DNA from 2 places in the Micromonospora sp. CNZ280 genome. Region 1 is predicted to be linked to the other one. Evidence: riboswitches for the same ligand, from Rfam matches in the RefSeq annotation. Region 1 holds a riboswitch; the other holds the start of a gene.
What was found. A riboswitch is a leader RNA that binds a small molecule or an ion and turns the genes downstream of it on or off. The one in region 1 is predicted to bind thiamine pyrophosphate.
Positions count from the first base shown of each region.

Region 2: linked by a shared signal. The riboswitch ahead of FHX32_RS02670 (ECF transporter S component) and the one ahead of thiE (thiamine phosphate synthase) in region 1 are both predicted to bind thiamine pyrophosphate.

Region 1 covers NZ_JAAOYP010000001.1:1,240,678-1,249,927, forward strand. Annotated here, with positions in the region: gene thiC (phosphomethylpyrimidine synthase ThiC) at 99-1,691, opposite strand; gene thiD (bifunctional hydroxymethylpyrimidine kinase/phosphomethylpyrimidine kinase) at 1,709-2,497, opposite strand; gene FHX32_RS05830 (thiamine phosphate synthase) at 2,494-3,120, opposite strand; gene FHX32_RS05835 (thiazole synthase) at 3,168-3,947, opposite strand; gene thiS (sulfur carrier protein ThiS) at 3,944-4,144, opposite strand; gene thiO (glycine oxidase ThiO) at 4,135-5,355, opposite strand; gene thiE (thiamine phosphate synthase) at 5,349-5,975, opposite strand; TPP riboswitch at 5,970-6,079, opposite strand; gene FHX32_RS05855 (ThuA domain-containing protein) at 6,414-9,250, shown strand, end outside.
Region 2 covers NZ_JAAOYP010000001.1:567,694-576,943, forward strand. Annotated here, with positions in the region: gene FHX32_RS02640 (hypothetical protein) at 1-40, shown strand, start outside; gene FHX32_RS02645 (hypothetical protein) at 50-217, shown strand; gene FHX32_RS02650 (acyl-CoA dehydrogenase family protein) at 742-2,763, opposite strand; gene FHX32_RS02655 (DUF6328 family protein) at 2,879-3,382, opposite strand; gene FHX32_RS02660 (SIS domain-containing protein) at 3,531-4,280, opposite strand; gene FHX32_RS02665 (alpha/beta fold hydrolase) at 4,321-5,154, opposite strand; TPP riboswitch at 5,232-5,337, shown strand; gene FHX32_RS02670 (ECF transporter S component) at 5,409-5,999, shown strand; gene FHX32_RS02675 (ABC transporter ATP-binding protein) at 6,117-7,532, shown strand; gene FHX32_RS02680 (CbiQ family ECF transporter T component) at 7,529-8,329, shown strand; gene FHX32_RS02685 (hypothetical protein) at 8,485-8,727, opposite strand; gene gndA (NADP-dependent phosphogluconate dehydrogenase) at 9,132-9,250, shown strand, end outside.

The sequences.
Region 1 (9,250 bases):
CACCCAGTACACCGGTCACACCCGCCCGGTCCCGTCAGCAGCGGGGCTCCTGGCGCGCCATCGACACCGACCACCCCGGAACATCCGCCGGCGCGGGATCAGGCCAGCGGCAGGTAGACCCGGCCGCCGGAGGAGACGAACTCCGCCGACTTGTCCTTCATGCCGCGCGCCGCGTACTCCTTGAGCTCCTGGGTGATCTTCATCGAGCAGAACTTCGGGCCGCACATCGAGCAGAAGTGCGCCGTCTTCGCCGGCTGCGCCGGCAGCGTGGCGTCGTGGTACGACCGTGCGGTCTCCGGGTCCAGCGAGAGGTTGAACTGGTCCTCCCAGCGGAACTCGAACCGCGCCTTGGACAGCGCGTCGTCCCAGGCCTGCGCCCCGGGGTGCCCCTTGGCCAGATCGGCCGCGTGCGCCGCGATCTTGTACGCGATAACGCCGGCCTTCACGTCGTCCCGGTCCGGCAGCCCCAGGTGCTCCTTCGGCGTCACGTAACAGAGCATGGCGGTGCCGAACATGCCGATCATCGCCGCGCCGATCGCCGAGGTGATGTGGTCGTACGCGGGCGCGATGTCGGTGGTCAGCGGACCGAGCGTGTAGAACGGTGCCTCGTGGCACCACTCCTGCTGGAGGTCCACGTTCTCCTTGATCTTGTGCATCGGCACGTGCCCGGGGCCCTCGATCATCACCTGCACGTCGTACTCCCAGGCGATCCGGGTCAGCTCGCCGAGCGTCCTCAGCTCGGCGAACTGCGCCTCGTCGTTGGCGTCCGCGATGGACCCGGGGCGGAGCCCGTCACCCAGCGAGAACGTCACGTCGTAGCGGGCCAGGATCTCGCAGAGCTCGCGGAAGTTGGTGTAGAGGAAGTTCTCCTCGTGGTGCGCCAGGCACCAGGCCGCCATGATCGAGCCGCCCCGGGAGACGATCCCGGTCACCCGGTCCACCGCCATCGGCACGTACGGCAGCAGCACCCCGGCGTGCACGGTCATGTAGTCGACGCCCTGCTCGGCCTGCTCGACGACGGTGTCCCGGAACACCTCCCAGCTCAACTTCACCGGGTCACCGCCGACCTTCTCCAGCGCCTGGTAGATCGGCACGGTGCCGATCGGCACCGGCGAGTTCCGCACGATCGCCTCGCGAGTCTCGTGGATCCGCTTGCCGGTCGACAGGTCCATCACCGTGTCCGCGCCCCACCGGGTCGCCCAGGTCAGCTTCTCCACCTCCTCGGCCACCGACGAGGTGACCGCCGAGGTGCCGATGTTCGCGTTCACCTTCACCAGGAACGCCTTGCCGATGATGGCCGGCTCGCACTCCGGGTGGTTGACGTTGAGCGGCAGCACCGCCCGCCCGGCCGCGATCTCGTCCCGGACGAACTCCGGCGCCATGCCCTCCCGGATCGCGACGAACTCCATCTCCGGCGTGACGATCCCGGCCCGGGCGTACGCGAGCTGCGTCGGCCGCTTCCCGGCCACCCCGGCCAGCGGGGTGCCGGCACCCCGCACCGGGGCGACGTCCCCGCGCCCGGCGATCCACGGGCCGCGCAGCGGCGGCAGCCCCACCTCCGGGTCCGCGCCCGGCCCCGAGGTGTCGTAGAGCCGCACCGGCGGGTTGTCCCCGGTCAGGTCCACCTCCGCGAACGGCACCCGCACATCCGGCCGGGACCCCTCGACGTACACCTTGCGACGTGCCTGCATGACAGCCTCCCTGGTGATCAAGCGGACCAGCCGAAGTGGTCCAGCGGGCCGCGTCCCGCGCCCAACGTCCAGTCCCGCGCGCCGGCCAGCCCGCGGGTCACGTACTCCTTGGCGGCCCGCACCGCCGCCGGCACCGGATCGCCGAGCGCCAGCCGGACCGCGATGGCCGCCGAGAACGAGCACCCGGTGCCGTGGTTGTGCCGGGTGGCCACCCGCGGCGCCCGCAGCAGCGTGCTCACCCCGCCGCCGTGCAGCACGTCGACCGCCTCGCCGTCGGCGTCCACGTCGCCGCCGGTCACCACCACGTGTGCCGGCCCGCCCGCGGCGAGCGCCTCGGCGGCGGCCACCATCTCCTCGACCGTGGTCACCGGGCGTCCGGTGATGGCCGCGGCCTCCGCGCAGTTCGGCGTCGCCACCTCGGCGTACGGCAGCAGCCGCTCGACGGCGGCGACCACGCCGAGCGTGTGTCCACTGGTGGCGACCAGCACCGGGTCGACGACCAGGTGCGGCAGCCGGCCGTCCCGGGCCGCTGCCGCGACCGCGTCGGCGACCGCCGGGCTGCCGAGCATCCCGGTCTTGACCGCCCGCACGTCGAAGTCGACCAGCACGCTCTCCAACTGGTCGGTGACCGTGCGCGGGGGCAGCGGCAGGACGGCGTCGACGCCCCGGGTGTTCTGCGCGGTGACCGCGGTGAGCACGCTGGTCCCGTACGCGCCGAGGGCGGCGAAGACCTTGAGGTCGGCCTGGATGCCGGCACCGGCGCCGGAGTCGCTGCCGGCGACGGTGAGCACGGTCGTCGGGGTCACGTCGCTCCTCGAGCGTGGAAGGCCGCCGTCAGGGTGGCGGCGGTTTCGGTGGGGTCGTCGGCGCGCATGACGGCACCGAGGACGGCGACGCCCGCGGCACCGGCCTCGACGCAGGCGTGGACGTGGTCCGGGGTGGCGATGCCGCCGAGGGCCAGGACGGGTACCGGGCTGGCGGTGATCAGCTCGGCGAGTCCTCGGGGGTGCAGGGGTGGGCCGTAGCCGGGTTTGCTGCGGGTGGGGAAGACGGGCGAGAGGGTCGCGTAGTCCTCTGTGCTGAGTCTGGCCAGTTCGGCCCGGTCGTGGCAGGAGCGGCCGACCAGGCCTAGCCGGGGTGGCGGGTACGGGCCGGCGGACGGCAGGTGCACGGCGTCGCCGTCGAGCGGGTCGGGTCCGGCGACGACCAGCGTGCCGCCGGCCTCGTCGAGCACGGCCCGCAGGTCGGCGGCGAGGGCGGCGCGCTCGGCGCGGGGCAGGTCCTTCTCCCGCAGCACCACCCAGCGCACTCCCCCGGCCACCGCCGCCGCGACCACGTCGACCAACGCCCCCCGCGCCTGCCACCGATCGGTCAGCACCACGACCCCCGACGGCCGCCGGGAGATCCTGGTGCGGAACGGCCCCGCCACGGGCCTCTTCGCACCAAGATCCGGCGCGGCCGGGCGGACGGACGCGGTCACAGGTCGGGCCTTCCCTCGTCCGGAGTGGAGGCGAGCGCGTGGAAGCGGCGGACGATCCGGCCCGCCCCGTACGCCAACCGGCCGGCCTCGACGGCGAACCGCATCGCGGTGGCCATCGCCACCGGGTCGGCGGCCCGGGTCACCGCGCTGGCCAGCAGCACCGCGTCGCAGCCGAGTTCCATGGCCAGCGCGGCGTCCGAGGCGGTGCCGATGCCGGCGTCCAGGATCACCGGCACGTCCACGCTCTGCCGGATCAGCCGGATGTGATGCGGGTTGGACACCCCCAGCCCGGAGCCGATCGGCGCGCCGGCCGGCATCACCGCCGCGCAGCCCACGTCGGCCAGCCGGCGCGCCAGCACCGGGTCGTCGCTGGTGTACGGCAGCACGGTGAAACCGTCGGCGACCAACTGCTCGGCGGCGCGGAGCAGTTCGACGCCGTCCGGCAGCAGGGTGCGCTCGTCGCCGATCACCTCCAGCTTCACCCAGTCGGTCTCGAACGCGTCCCGGGCCAGGTGCGCCACCTTGACCGCCTCGCCGGCGGTGTAGCACCCGGCGGTGTTCGGCAGCAGCCGCACCCCGCACCGGTCGAGCAGTTCCAGCAGCCCGCCCGACCCGGCCGGGGTGGTGTCCACCCGGCGCAGCGCCACGGTGACCAGTTCGGTGCCGGACGCCCGGATGGCCTGCTCCAGCACGTGCAGGTTGGCCGCGCCGCCGGTGCCCAGGATCAGCCGGGAGGTGAACGGGACGCCGCCCAGGTCGAAGGTCACCACGCTCACCCGCCCTGGGCGGCGCTGAGCACCTCGACCCGGTCGCCGTCGCGCAGCACGGTCGCCGGCCAGCCGCTGCGCGGCACCACCTCGCCGTTGACCGCCACCGCCACGCCGCGCCGCTGCGGTGTGACCTCGCGGACCAGGTCGGCCACCGTGGCATCGCCGGGCACGGTCCGCCCGGCGCCGTTCACCGTCAGTTCCACCTGTCCTCCTCCGTCGTCTGCCGGTCGACGCCGGCGGGCCGAACGTGGCGTCCGCCCTCGGCGGGCGCGACCTCGTCGCGGTGGTCCACCGCCGGGCCGGGCCGCTCGGGGCTCGGCTGCCGGGGTGGGTGGGCCGGCCGGAACCGGTCCGGGGCGAAGGGTGCGAGCAGCGGGTCCGGGTCGCCCCCGGCGGCCAGGTCGGCGACCAGGTCGGCGGTGACCGGGGTGAGCACGATGCCGTGCCGGTGGTGACCGGTGGCGGCCAGCACGCCCGGCCGGCCGGGCAGCGGGCCGAGGATCGGGGCGTTGTCCGGCGTGCCGGGACGCAGCCCGGCGACGATCTCCACCAGGTCGTACTCGGCCAGCTCGGGGAGCAGGTCGGCCGCGGCGCGGAGCAGCCGCAGCACCGCGCCGGCGGTGACCGTCCGGTCGGCGCGCTCCTCGACCGTCGCGCCGACCACCACCTCACCGCCCGCCCGGGGCACCAGATAGACGTGCTCGCCGTCGGCGTACCCCCGGATCACGTGCCGGAAGCCCGGCGGCTCGCCGCCGGGCGTGCGCAGCCGGAGCACCTGCCCCTTCACCGGCCGGACCGGCAGCCCGGTCAGCGCGGCCGCGCCGCAGCCGGCCGCCACCACGGTGACCCGGGCGTCCAGCTCGGACAGTTCGCGCACCGCGCGCGGCACCAGCACCGCGCCGGCCGCCGTAGCGGCCGCCCGCAGCGCCGGCACCAGCAGCCGCGGGTCGACCTGGTGGTCGGTGGGGGCCAGCGCACCACCGCGCACCCGGGGCGCCAGCGCCGGCTCGCGGTCGCGCAGCTGGGTCGGGCGCAGCGGCGTCACCGGCAGCCCCAGCTCCTGCTGGTACGCCCAGAGCCGGCCCGCCTCGGCCAGGTCGTCGGCGGTGAGCCCGACCATCAGGGTGCCCTCGGTGCGGTAGCCGATCGGCAGTCCGGTGGCCTCGGTCAGCTCGGCGGCGAACGCCGGCCAGCGCGCCGCGGACTCGCAGAGCAGCCCGGTCAGCTCCCGTTCCCCGAAGTACGCCTCGGCGACCGGGGAGAGCATCCCGGCGGCCACCGCCGACGCCCCCGACCCCGGGTCCGGGTCGTACCCGACCACCCGCAGCCCGCGCGCGGCGCAGCGCCAGGCGACCGCCAACCCGATCGGCCCCGCGCCGACCACCGCCACGTCCGGCCGGCCCCCGGTCAGCACGTCAACGCCCGGAGCAGCTCGGCGGTGGCCCGGCCCGGGTCGGCGGCGGCGGAGAGCGCACCGACCACCGCCACCCCGTACGCCCCGGCGGCCCGCAGCGCCGGCACGGTCGCGGCGGTGACCCCGCCGATGGCGATCACCGGCACGGCCACCGCGGCGGCTACCGCGCCCACCCCGGCGGGGCCGATCGGATCCGGCAGGCCGGTCTTGGTGCCGGTCGGGTGGCAGGGGCCGACGCCCAGGTAGCTGGCACCGGCGGCGACCGCCTCCGCGGCGGTGCCCGGGTCACGCGCGGTGGCGCCGAGCACGGCGGCGGAGCCGAGCACCCGGCGGGCCGCGCAGACCGGCAGGTCGTCCGCGCCGACGTGGCCGCCGGCGGCACCCACCGCCAGCGCCACGTGCAGCCGGTCGTTGACCAGGCAGGTCGCGTCGTACCCGGCGCAGAGCGCGACCACCCGGCGGGCCAGGTCGTACGCCTCCCGGTCGGTCGCGGAGTCCGCCACCCGGACCTGCACCACCAGCTCGGCGCGGGCCACCGCGAGGGCGGCCCGGACCACGGTGAGCGGATCCCGCCCGGGTCGGGTGTCGGTGACCAGATGCAATCGCCCAAGGGACGGCACGGCAACACTCCTCCCTGCGCCGGCATTACCCGGATCAGGTTCGACGGTCGGGGGCTGTCAGCCCCCCTCTCAGCCCGGTCCACCGGGCTCCCGTGGGTTACGTCCGTGTCACCGTACGACAGATCCGCCGGCCTGCCAAGGCGGGGTCCGCCAACCCCGCTGCGTCGACGGCCCGTCCGGACCACCGAGGCGCACGGCCCTCGATGCCTCGGGCGACCGGGCACTTCGTACGGTCCTGTTCGGAATGTCGCCCGCCGTTGCCAAACCGTTACCGGCCGGCATCTTGCCTGCAACGGATCCAGCGGGATTAATTTGTTCAGCGATTCGACAAAATGCTGGTCCGGACATCCTGGCACGGTGTCCGCTCCGGCCCATCTGGGACGGTCTTCGGCGAGCCGGCCCCCGCGATCCCCTGTCCACCGCGACATAGGAGGCGGCGTGTCCCGATCTCGTCGTGCCCGCGTACCCGTCCTGGCCACCCTGCTACCCCTCGCGCTCGCCGCGAGCACCCTGTTCGGCATCCCCGCCGCACAGGCCGCACCCCCCGCGCAGACCGCACCCGCCGCGCAGGCCGCGCCCCTGGCGGCGCCCGCCGCGCAGACCCAGCCGCTGACCGCGCCCGCCGCGCCGGCGGCCGACGAGCCGTTCGCGGTGCTGGTGTTCTCGAAGACCGCCGGTTTCCGGCACGACTCCATCCCGACCGGCATCGCCGCCATCCAGCAGCTCGGCGCCGAGCACGGGTTCACCGTCGACACGACCGAGGACGGCGCCGCGTTCAGCGACGACAACCTCGCCCGGTACCGCGCGGTGATCTGGCTCTCCACCACCGGCGACGTCCTCGACGGCGAGCAGCAGGCCGCCTTCGAGCGCTACATCCGCGCCGGCGGCGGGTACGTCGGCATCCACGCCGCCTCGGACACCGAGTACAGCTGGGCGTGGTACGGCGACCTGGTCGGCGCGTACTTCGCCAGCCACCCGGCGAACCAGCAGGCCACGGTCAAGGTGGAGGACCACGCCCATCCGGCCACGGCCGGGCTGCCGGAGCGCTGGTCCCGGTTCGACGAGTGGTACAACTACCAGTCCAACCCGCGTCCCGACGTGCACGTGCTGGCCAGCCTGGACGAGACCAGCTACTCCCCCGGCGCGGGGGCGATGGGCGCCGACCACCCGATCGCCTGGTGCCACGACTTCGAGGGTGGCCGCGCCTGGTACACCGGCGGCGGGCACACCCGCGAGTCGTACGCGGAGCCGCAGTTCCTCGCCCACCTGCTCGGCGGCATCCGCTCCGCGGCCGGCGTGGCGGACGCCGACTGCGGCGCCTCGCTGACCGCCAGCTTCGAGAAGGTGACCCTGGACAGCAACACCAGCAACCCGATGGAACTGGACGTCGCCCCGGACGGGCGGGTCTTCTACGTCGAGCGCGACGGTCGGGTGCAGATCGTCAAGCCGGACACCGGCAGCACGGTCACCGCGCTCGACCTGGACGTCTTCACCGGCAACGAGGACGGCCTGATCGGCATCCGGCTCGACCCGGACTTCGCCACCAACAACTGGATCTACCTCTACTACGCCCCGAACGACGGGATCGCCCGCAACCTGCTCTCCCGCTTCACGGTGACCGGTGACAGCATCGACCCGGCCAGCGAGAAGCAGGTCCTGCGGGTGGACACCCAGCGCAACACCTGCTGCCACGCTGGCGGCAGCATGGCCTTCGACAGCGCCGGCAACCTCTACCTGGCCACCGGCGACAACACCAACCCGTTCGAGTCGAACGCGTTCACCCCGATCGACGAGCGGCCGGGCCGGCAGGACTACGACGCGCAGCGCACCTCCGGCAACACCAACGACCTGCGCGGCAAGGTGCTCCGGATCCACCCGGAGGACGACGGGACGTACACCGTCCCGGCCGGCAACCTGTTCCCGCCGGGCACCGCGAAGACCCGGCCGGAGATCTTCGCGATGGGCTTCCGCAACCCGTTCCGGATCGGCGTCGACCCGGGCACCGACACCCTCTACGTCGGCGACTACGGGCCGGACGCCAGCGCCGCCGACCCGGACCGCGGCCCGGAGGGCACTGTCGAGTGGAACATCGTCGCCACCCCGGGCAACTACGGCTGGCCGTACTGCACCGGCGCGAACTACGCCTACAACGACTACACCTTCCCGTCCGGCCCCAGCGGGCCGAAGTTCGACTGCGCCGCGCCGGTGAACGACTCGCCCAACAACACCGGCCTCACCAACCTGCCACCGGCCATCCCGGCCACCGTCGACTACGACTACAGCGGCAACCCGCGCTTCCCCGAAATCGGCGGCGGCGGCGCGCCGATGGGCGGCCCGGTCTACCGGTACGACGCCGAGCTGAACTCGGACCGCAAGTGGCCGGCGTACTACGACGGCAAGGCGCTCTTCGGCGAGTGGAACCAGTCGAAGATGTACACGATGCAGCTCACCGGCGACGGCAAGGGCCTCGTGGACATCAACCAGCTCCTCACCGGGATGACCATGCTCCGGCCGATGGACTTCGAGTTCGGCCCGGACGGCGCGCTCTACCTCATCGAGTGGGGCAGCGGTTTCGGCGGCAACAACGACAACTCCGGCGTCTACCGGATCGACTACATCGCCGGTGACCGGGCCCCGATCGCGGAGGCCAGCGCCGAGCCGACCTCCGGCCCGGCGCCGCTGACCGTCGCCTTCTCCAGCGCCGGCTCCCGCGACCCGGACGGCGGCACGCTCAGCTACGCCTGGGCGTTCGGCGACGGGCAGACCTCGACCGAGCCGAACCCGACGCACACCTACGCCGCAGCCGGCACGTACAACGCGCAGCTCACCGTCACCAACCCGAAGGGCCGTACGGCGGTGGCAAACGTGCCGGTCACCGTGGGCAACACCGCACCGACGGTGACCATCGGGTTCCCGCCGGACGGCGGCTTCTTCGACTGGGGTGACCAGGTCCGCTACACGGTAACGGTGACCGACCCGGAGGACGCGGAGATCGACTGCGACCGGGTCCGGCTCCAGGTGCTGCTCGGCCACGACGAGCACGCCCACCCGCTGGAGCAGCACACCGGCTGCACCGGCACGGTCCAGACGTCGCTGGCCTCCGGGCACGGCGCCGAGGCGAACGTCTTCGCCGTCTTCGAGGCCACCTACACCGACCTGGGCGGCGCCGAGGGCGCCGGCCCGCTCACCGGCCGGGCCATCGAGCAGCTCCAGCCCAAGCGCAAGCAGGCCGAGTACTTCACCGGCACCGGCCGGGTGTCCGGCGCGACCGGCGG
Region 2 (9,250 bases), 670 kb from region 1:
ACTGGAGCTGCGCCAACTCGGCCTGCGCGGGGGCCGCTAAGGTCATCGGGTGTTCTACTTCCTGGTCGTCATCGCCGTCCTGCTGCTCGCGTACGCCGCCGTCCTGGTCAACTTCGTCCGCAAGGGTCGCAAGATCCCGCCCGCGGCGTACCTGGGCCTGGCCGTGCTGAACGGGCTGATCCTCGCGGCGATCCTGGCCTGGGCCGTCGCCCGCTGACCCCGGTCCCGACCGCCGCCCCCGATCGCGCCGCCCGGCCCGATCCGGCCGACGCCTCCCAGCTCCTACCCGCCGGCCTTCCGCCCGGCACCGGCCATCTGCCCGCGCTTCCCGGCCCACGGCCCCGGCCCGCGCCTCCCGGCCCACGGTCCCGGGCGCACGAGGACCCCTCGGCCCCTGGCCTTCGGTATCCCGGCGCTCGCTGCCCGGCCCCTCGGCCGCAGTCGGAGCCGTCGGTCACGATCGAATAGCACCAGCCGGCGGCTGGAAGCCGCGGCACCAGCCAGTGGCCGGGCACCATCGCGACGAAGCTTGATACCTCTGAGTCATCAAAATGACTCAGAGGTATCAAGCTTCGTGCTGGTACTGCCTGGCAGTGGCGACACGCCCGAGGCGTCGTCGCCGCCTGCATGTCCGCCTCGGCCGGCCGAGGCGGCGCCAGCAGGCGACGGAGCGAACGACCGAGGGCGCGCGCCCCGACGCGGACGGTCGGGGCGCGGGCCGGGTGGGACGGTCCGCCGGCCTCAGCGCGGCGGCGGTACCCGGCGGCGGACGTCGGTGGCGGTGGACGGGCCGGGCGACCAGCGGGCCACCCAGGGCAGGTCGTCGGCCGGGGTGATGACACCGGACTCCAGGTCGGCGTAGCGGCCGTCGAGGATCCGCTTCACCGCGGCGGCGTCGACCGAGTCGGTGTTGTCCCACAGCGCGGTGAAGAGCGCGTCGACCCGGACCCGGGCCTGCCGGCAGAACAGGTCGGCCAGCTCCACGTTCTCCGGCCGGGCGTCCCGCTCGGCGTACGCCCGGACGCAGACCGCGGACATCGCGAACAGTTCGGCGCCGATGTCCACCACCCGGCCGAGGAACGCCTGCTTGCGTTCCATCCGGCCCTGCCAGCGGGACATCGCGTAGAACGTCGAGCGGGCCAGCTTGCGGGAGTAGCGCTCCACGTGCCGCAGGTGCTTGGCGAGCAGCCCGAACTCGGCGTACGCCCCGGGGGTCTGGCCCCGACCGACGGCGAGGGTGGGCAGCCACCTCGCGTAGAAGGCCCCGGCCCGGGCGCCCGCCCGCGCCTTGCGGCCGAGCCCGGCGTCCGGGTCGATGATGTCCCCGGCGACGGAGAGGTGGGCGTCGACCGCCTCCCGGGCGATCAGCAGGTGCATGATCTCGGTGGAGCCCTCGAAGATCCGGTTGATCCGCAGGTCACGCAGCAGCTGCTCGACAGCGGCCGGCCGCTCGCCCCGGGCGGCCAGCGACTCGGCCGTCTCGTAGCCGCGGCCACCCCGGATCTGGATCAGGTCGTCGGCGATCCGCCAGGCCATCTCGCTGGCGTAGAGCTTGACCAGCGCCGCCTCGATCCGGATGTCGTTGCGGTCGTCGTCGGCCAGCAGGCAGCACAGGTCGAGCATGGTCTCCATGCCGTACGTGGTGGCGGCCATGAAGGAGAGCTTCTGCGCGACCGCCTCGTGCTCGCCGACCGGCCGGCCCCACTGCACCCGCTCGGCGGCCCAGCCGCGGGCCACGTGCAGCGCCCACTTGCCGGCGCCGACGCACATCGCGGGCAGCGACAGCCGACCGGTGTTCAGGGTGGTCAGGGCGATCTTCAACCCCTTGCCCTCGCCACCGATCACGTTCTCCTTCGGCACGAAGACGTCGTGGAACCGGGTGACGCTGTTCTCCAGGCCGCGCAGGCCGAGGAAGGCGTTGCGCCGTTCGATGGTGATGCCCTCGGTGTCCCCCTCGACCACGAACGCGGTGATGCCGCCGCGCCGCCCCTCGGCGGCCGGTACCCGGGCCATCACCACGAGCAGGGTGGCTACCGTGCCGTTGGTGGCCCACAGCTTCACGCCGTTGAGCCGGTAGCCGGTGCCGTCCTCGGTGGGCTCGGCGGTGGTGGCCAGCCGGGCCGGATCGGAGCCGACGTCCGGCTCGGTGAGCAGGAACGCGGAGACCTCGCCGGCGGCGAGCCGGGGCAGGAAGCGCTGCTTCTGCTCGGCGGTGCCGAACATCTTCAGCGGCTGCGGCACCCCGATCGACTGGTGCGCCGAGAGCAGCGCCCCGATCGCCGGGCTCACGGAGCCGGCCAGCATCAGGGCGCGGCAGTAGTGCAGGTTGCTCAGCCCCAGCCCGCCGTACGAACGGTCGATCTTCATGCCGAAGGCGCCCAGTCGGGCCAGCCCGTGGAAGACCCCGTCCGGGATGGACGCGTCACGCTCGATCGCGGCGCCGTCCACCTCGGTGGTGAGGAACTCGCGGAGCTGGCCGAGGAACTCGTCGGCCCGCGCGGAGTCCGCCGGATCCGTACGCGGCCAGGGATTGATCAGGTCCAGCCGGAACCGGCCGAGGAAGAGTTCCTTGCCGAAGCTGGGACGGTCCCAGGTGGACTCCCGGGCGGCCTCGGCGACCTGGCGCGCCTCCTTTTCGGAGACCTGGCCCGCCTCGGTCGGCAGCGGCCCGGCGACACCGGGCGTGGTCACGCCGTCGGCGGGGGTGGGCTGGTCGGGGCCGGCCCCGTCGGGCGCGGGTCGGCTGTTCTGCGTCGTGGTCACGGTTGCCCCCTCGAACCTCGGTCCGGCTGCGTCAACGTGCTCGACACACGCAACGCTACCCCCGGGTGTTACCCAGGGGTAGCGTTCCGTGAAGATCGAGTTTTCTCGACGCGGCTCAGTCGCCGGGGATGCTCCGCGGGTCGTCGTCCTCGTCGTCGATGTCGTCCTCGCCCCAGTTGCGCCGGGCGAACGGCAGGATCACCCAGAAGGTCAGGAACCACAGGCCGGCGACACCGCTGAGCAGCAGGGCGACGGCCCGGTCCAGCACGAAGTCGGTGATCAGCAGCACCGCGCTGACCATCGAGATCAGCATGAAGGCGAGGCCGGCGCTGGCCATCTTGTGGGCGAAGCGGACCAGCTCCGGCTTGCGCCCCTGGCGGAACAGCGCCCGGTGGAACGCCACCGGCGAGATGATCATCGCGGTGGCGGCGGCCGCCGCCAGCAACGCGACGATGTAGACGTCCTTCTGGAAGCCGCTGGTACGGGTGAACCCGTTGCTGAACGGCAGGGTGAGCAGGAAGGCGAAGAGGATCTGCACACCGGTCTGGGCGACCCGCAACTCCTGGAGCAGGTCGGCGAAGTTGCGCTGCCAGCGCTGCCGCTCGGTTTCCTTCGACACGGGAGCCACCTCCGGTGAGCCGCTACTGCCGGCGGGTCCAGCCCGCCGGCAGCAACGCTGATGCCCCACCGCACGCGTCACGAAACCGGCTCACCACCGGGGCCGCGCGGCACCGGCCCGGGCGCCTCGCGGCCAGGAAATCCCCGGTTCAGGCCCCGCGGCGGATCCGGCCGGCGTACCGGGCCTCCAGCTCGTGGTTGTGCTCGTCCCCGCCGGCGATGTTGGCCGACAGGTAGACCGGCGGGCGCTCCCCCGCCGCCAGCAGCCGGGCCACCACCTCGACCGTGATCTGCTGGGCCAGCAGCGCCGCGGTGATCGACGAGACCGCGCCGACCGCGCCGCCGCCGGGCAGCGGCAGGGTGGCGTCGCCGTACGGGGCGCCGTTGTCCAGCACCACGTCGGCGAAGTCGGCGAGCTTGCGACCCGACGGGTGACGCGAGGTCATCCGGGCCGAGTGCTGGGCCGAGGTGATCGCCACCAGGGCGTGCCCCTTCTCCTTCACCAGGGACGCGAACTCCACCATGGCGCCGTTGACCCCGGAGTTGGAGGCCAGCACGAAGACGTCCCCGGGGCGGACCGGGGCGAGGTCGTAGAGCTTGTGCGCCACCGACGGGTCCCGCTCCAGGGTCGGGCCGAGCAGGTCGACCGGCTCGCCGCCGAGCAGCACCAGGTCCCGCAGGGCGATCCGGTTGGTCGGCACCAGCCCGCCGGCCCGGCCGGCGATCTCCATCGCCAGCGCCTCCGAGTGCCCGGTGCCGAAGGCGTGCACCACGCCGTCCGTCCGTACCGCGTCGGCGATCAGGTCGGCCGCCCGCCCGACCGCCTCGCGCTGGCTGGCGGCGACCCGGCCCATCGTCTCGGTCACCACTGCCAGGTAGTCCTCGGCACTCACCGTCATGCTTCCTCCGTCCATCGCTGCCTGCACCTCGCGTCGGCCGTCAGGCCAGTCCGCGTACCCGGGCCAGGATCGCCTCGGCCAGCGGCGCCGGCGCCTCGTCCGGGATCCAGTGGCTCACCCCGGCCAGCTCCACGAAGCGGTAGTCCCCGGTCACCCGCGCGGCGCACGCCTCGGCGGCGGTCCGGCCGATCGCCACGTCCTGGTCGCTCCAGACGAACGTGGTCGGCACGGTCACCGGGCCGGTGGCGGCCAGCTCCGTCCGCGACGGCATCGCCCGGTACCAGTTCAGTGCGGCGGTCAGCGCGCCCGGCTCGCGCATCGGCTCGGCGTACGCCGCCACCCGGTCGGCGTCGCCGACCCCGCCGAGCAGCCGGCGCAGCGCCGTGGCGTTCAACCCCAGCAGCACCTTCTCCGCCTTGCCGGGCTGCCGGAACAGCACGATGTACGCCGAGCGCACCTTCTGCTGCGGGTCGTTGGCCAGCGCGTACGCCATGGCGGCCGGGTGCGGCACGGAGACCGCGGTCAGCGTGCGCACCCGCTCCGGGTGCCGGACGGCCAACTCCCAGCCCACCAGCGCGCCCCAGTCGTGGCCGACCACGTGCGCGGTGGGCGCGCCGAGGGCGTCCAGCACGGCCAGCGCGTCGGCGACCAGCTCGTCCATCCGGTAAGCCTCGACCGCCTCGGGCCGCGCGCCGGGCGAGTAGCCGCGCTGGTCCGGCGCGTACGTGCGCAGTCCCGCGGCGTGCAACGCCGGGACCACGTCGTCCCACTCGCCGCCGTGCTGCGGGAAGCCGTGCAGCAGGAGCACGGGGTCGCCGCCCTCCGGGCCGCCGACGCGTACCTCGAACCGCAACCCTCGGGCGTCGATGCGCATGATCGGCAGCCTACCCAGCCGGCGCGGGCGGCTCGTCCCGGCGCTGCCGGCGGTGCTAGCGTCTGCCGGGACAACTTCACATCCGACAGGGGAGCGCACAGCGCTGAGAGTGCGGGCACCACCCGCAGACCCTCGAACCTGATCTGGGTAATGCCAGCGCAGGGAGTTCGGTCGACCTCCAGCCGCGCCGCCGTCCGGGACACCGGGCGCGGCGTGCGTCCTCTCCTGGTTCGCACTCAGGACTGGGAGCACTCATGACTCACCCCACCAACAACCGGTGGCGCACCATCGACATCGTCGTGGCCGCGGTGATCGCGGTGGCCTTCGGCGTCATCTTCTGGGCCTGGGGCCTGCTGTGGCGGGCCGTCGACCCGGCGTTCGCGTTCTTCCCGGCCGCCCAGGCGGTCATGTACGGCGTCTGGCTGGTGCCGGCGGTGCTCGGCGGCCTGGTCATCCGCAAGCCCGGCGCGGCGCTGTTCTGCGAGGCGGTCGCCGCGACGATCTCCGCGCTGCTCGGCTCCGAATGGGGCGGGATCACCATCGTCCAGGGCCTGATCCAGGGTCTCGGCGCCGAGTTGGCCTTCGCCGCCTTCCGGTACCGCTCGTTCCGGCTGCCGACCGCGTTGCTCGCCGGCGCGCTGACCGGCCTCGGCGCGGCGCTGTTCGACTTCTTCGTCTGGAACGTCGACTACGCGCTGGGCAGCTACCGGATCCCGTACGCGCTGCTGACCGTGGTCAGCGCCGCGATCATCGCCGGCGTCGGCGGCTGGTACCTGACCCGGGCCCTGGCCGGCACCGGCGCCCTGGACCGCTTTCCCGCCGCCCGCGACCGCACCCTGGTCTGACCCGCCCATGCCACACCGCCCCCGCCCCACCTCGTCGATCATGAGGTTGTTGCCCTCCGCACCGGCGTGTCGCGGCAACAACCTCATGATCGACCCTGCCTCGGCGGGGGTGGGAGGGTGAGTTCCGTGCTGGTGCGGGGGTTCGGGTGGCGGCACGCGGGGCGGCGGGCGTGGGCGGTGCGGGGAGTCGACCTGCGGGTGGAGAGCGGGGAGCGGGTGCTGCTGCTCGGCCCCTCGGGCGCCGGCAAGAGCACGCTGCTCGCCGCGCTGGCCGGCCTGCTGCCGGAGGACTCCGGTGAGCAGGAGGGCACCGTCGAGATCGACGGGCTCGACCCGCGCAAGGGCCGGGAACGGGTCGGCATCGTCTTCCAGGACCCGGAGAGCCAACTGGTGATGGCCCGCAGCGGCGACGACGTCGCGTTCGGGCTGGAGAACCGGGGGGTGCCCGCCGGGGACATCTGGGCCCGGGTGGACGAGGCGCTGCGCCGGGTCGGCTTCCCGTACCACCGGGACCGGCCCACCGCCGCGCTCTCCGGCGGCGAGCAGCAGCGGCTCGCCCTGGCCGGGGTGCTCGCCCTGCGCCCCGGCCTGCTGCTGCTCGACGAACCCACCGCCAATCTCGACCCGGCCGGCGCCGCGCTGGTCCGGGAGGCGGTCGCCGGGGCGCTGGACGCCGACACCACGCTGATCCTGGTGGAACACCGGGTCGCCGACGCGCTGCCGCTGGTCGACCGGGTGGTGGTGCTGGAGGCGGGCGGCGGCGTGCGCGCCGACGGCACCCCGGAGGCGGTGTTCGGCGCGCACGGCGACGCGCTCGCCGCCGAGGGGGTCTGGGTGCCGGGCCGTCCGGTGCCGCCGCGCCGGGCCGTCGCCCCGGCCGGCGACCGGCTGCTCGCCGCCGACCGGCTCGGCCTGCCGCCCCGGCTGGCCCCCACCGACCTGGCGGTACGCGCCGGCGAGGCGCTCGCCGTGCTGGGCCCGAACGGGGCCGGCAAGTCGACCCTGGCCCTGCTGCTCGGCGGGCTGCTCCGGCCCGGTACCGGCACGGTGACCGCGAGCCCGGCGCTGGCCGGCGCGGACGCCCGCACTCCCCCGCACCGGTGGCGCGCCCCGGGCCTGGCCCGCCGGATCGGCTCGGTCTTCCAGGATCCCGAGCACCAGTTCGTCACCGGCACCGTCTTCGACGAGCTGGCGCTGGGGCCGCGCCGCACCGGATCGTCCGAGCCGGCGGTACGCGCCACCGTGGACGCGCTGCTCGCCCGGCTCCGGCTGGAGCGGCTGGCCGCCGCCAACCCGTACACCCTCTCCGGCGGCGAGGCGCGGCGGCTGAGCGTGGCGACCGCGCTGGCCACCGCGCCCCGGCTGCTGATCTGCGACGAACCCACCTTCGGCCAGGACCGGCGGACCTGGCTGGAGCTGGTGGACCTCTTCGCCGAGCTGCGCGACGCCGGGCACGGCGTGGTCACCGTGACCCACGACCCGGAGTTCGTCGCCGCGCTGGCCGACCGGACCATCACCCTGAGCCGGCCGTGATCACGCTCGAACCGGTCGCCGCGCCGGACGCCCCGCTGGCCCGGCGCAACCCGGTGGCCAAGCTGGCCGCGGCCCTGGTCTTCTCGTTCATCATGATCGCCACCCTGGACCCGGTGGCACCGGCGATCGCGGTCGCCGCCGAACTGGCCGTGCTGCCGCTGTTCGGGGTCCGGTTCCGGGTGCTCGCCCGGCGCGCCTGGCCGCTGCTGCTGGGCGCGGTCGGCATCCTGGTCACCCTGGTGCTCTTCGCCGCCGAGCGGTCCGGCCGGGTGCTGGTGGAGGCCGGTCCGGTGATGGTCACCTCCGGCGTGCTGCTCACCGCGTCGGGCCTGGTGCTGCGGATGTTCGCGGTGGCACTGCCGGGCGTGATCGTCTTCGCCACCACCGACCCGACCGACCTGGCCGACGCGCTGATCCAGAACGCGAAGGCGCCGGCCCGGTTCGCCATCGGGGCGCTGGCCGCGTTCCGGCTGGTGCCGCTGCTCGGTCAGGAGTGGCAGATGATCACGCTGGCCCGCCGGGCGCGCGGGGTGGACGCCGGGCGGAACCCGCTGGCGAAGCTGCGGCTCTTCGTCTCGACCGCGTTCGCGCTGCTGGTCGGGGCGATCCGGCGGGGCACCCGGCTGGCGGTGGCGATGGACGCCCGGGGCTTCGACGCGGGCACCCCGCGCACGGTCGCCCGCCGGCAGCGGTTCGCCGCCGCCGACGCCCTGCTGGTCGCCGGGGCGGCGGCGCTGGCCGGCGCGGCCCTGACGGTCAGCGTGCTGCTCGGCACCTTCCGCCCGCTGATCGGCTGAGCGCCGCCGGCCGGCGAGGGCCCACCGGCGGAGGTGCGGAGGGCCATCGGCCAGGAGGCCGCCGGGCAGCGCAACCACCGAGCGGAGAGCCGCTGGATGGCTACCGGGCGGAGGGCCGCCGCTGGTGAACGGCGGCACCTCCACCCCGGGGCCGGTCAGCTGCGCCGGAAGGCGTACCGGCGGGCCTGCCCGGCCCGCTGGGTACGGCCGGCGGCCTTGCCGCCGCCGGAGGCCGGCGGACCGGCCTTCGGGGCGGTGGGCCGGCCGGCCGGGAACACCGGACCGGCCGGCGACACCGGCGCGACCGCCACCTGGTCGAGGTTGACCGGCGTCAGGTCGGCGACCGACGGCGTGGGCAGGTTGCTGCGGGACTTCTTCGGATTGCGCTTGGCGGGCATCCGGTGCCTCCTTGTCTACGGACCGTTCCGGCCGGCGCTGGGCGCGGGCGACCGGACGGTCCGGCTCGTCAGGTGACCGTCGGGCGACGGCCGTACGGATTCGGGACTGCTCGCCGGAACCGACCACGGAGGACACCACCGCCGCTGCGGCAGGTGGGGAATGCGGACGCCCGGGAGCACGCGGACCCACGGCAAGGGCGGCGGGCCGGCTCGGAGGTGGGGCGTCACTTGCGCATGGCCACACGGTACCGCCCCACCCGGACCCGCGCAGCCGAATTACCGACGAGGGCCGGACCGACGCGCCGCGACGCCGCGGTCACCTGCTGTCGATGTCCGGCGTGCCGGTGGTCCCGGCCGCGATACGGTCGCAGCGGCAGGTGTCGACGGCGGAAGGTGGCGGACGGATGGCCGAACAGGCGACGGCACAGATCGGGGTGACCGGGCTGGCGGTGATGGGCCGGAACCTGGCCCGCAACCTGGCCCGCAACGGCTTCACCGTGGCGCTGCACAACCGCTCGCCGGA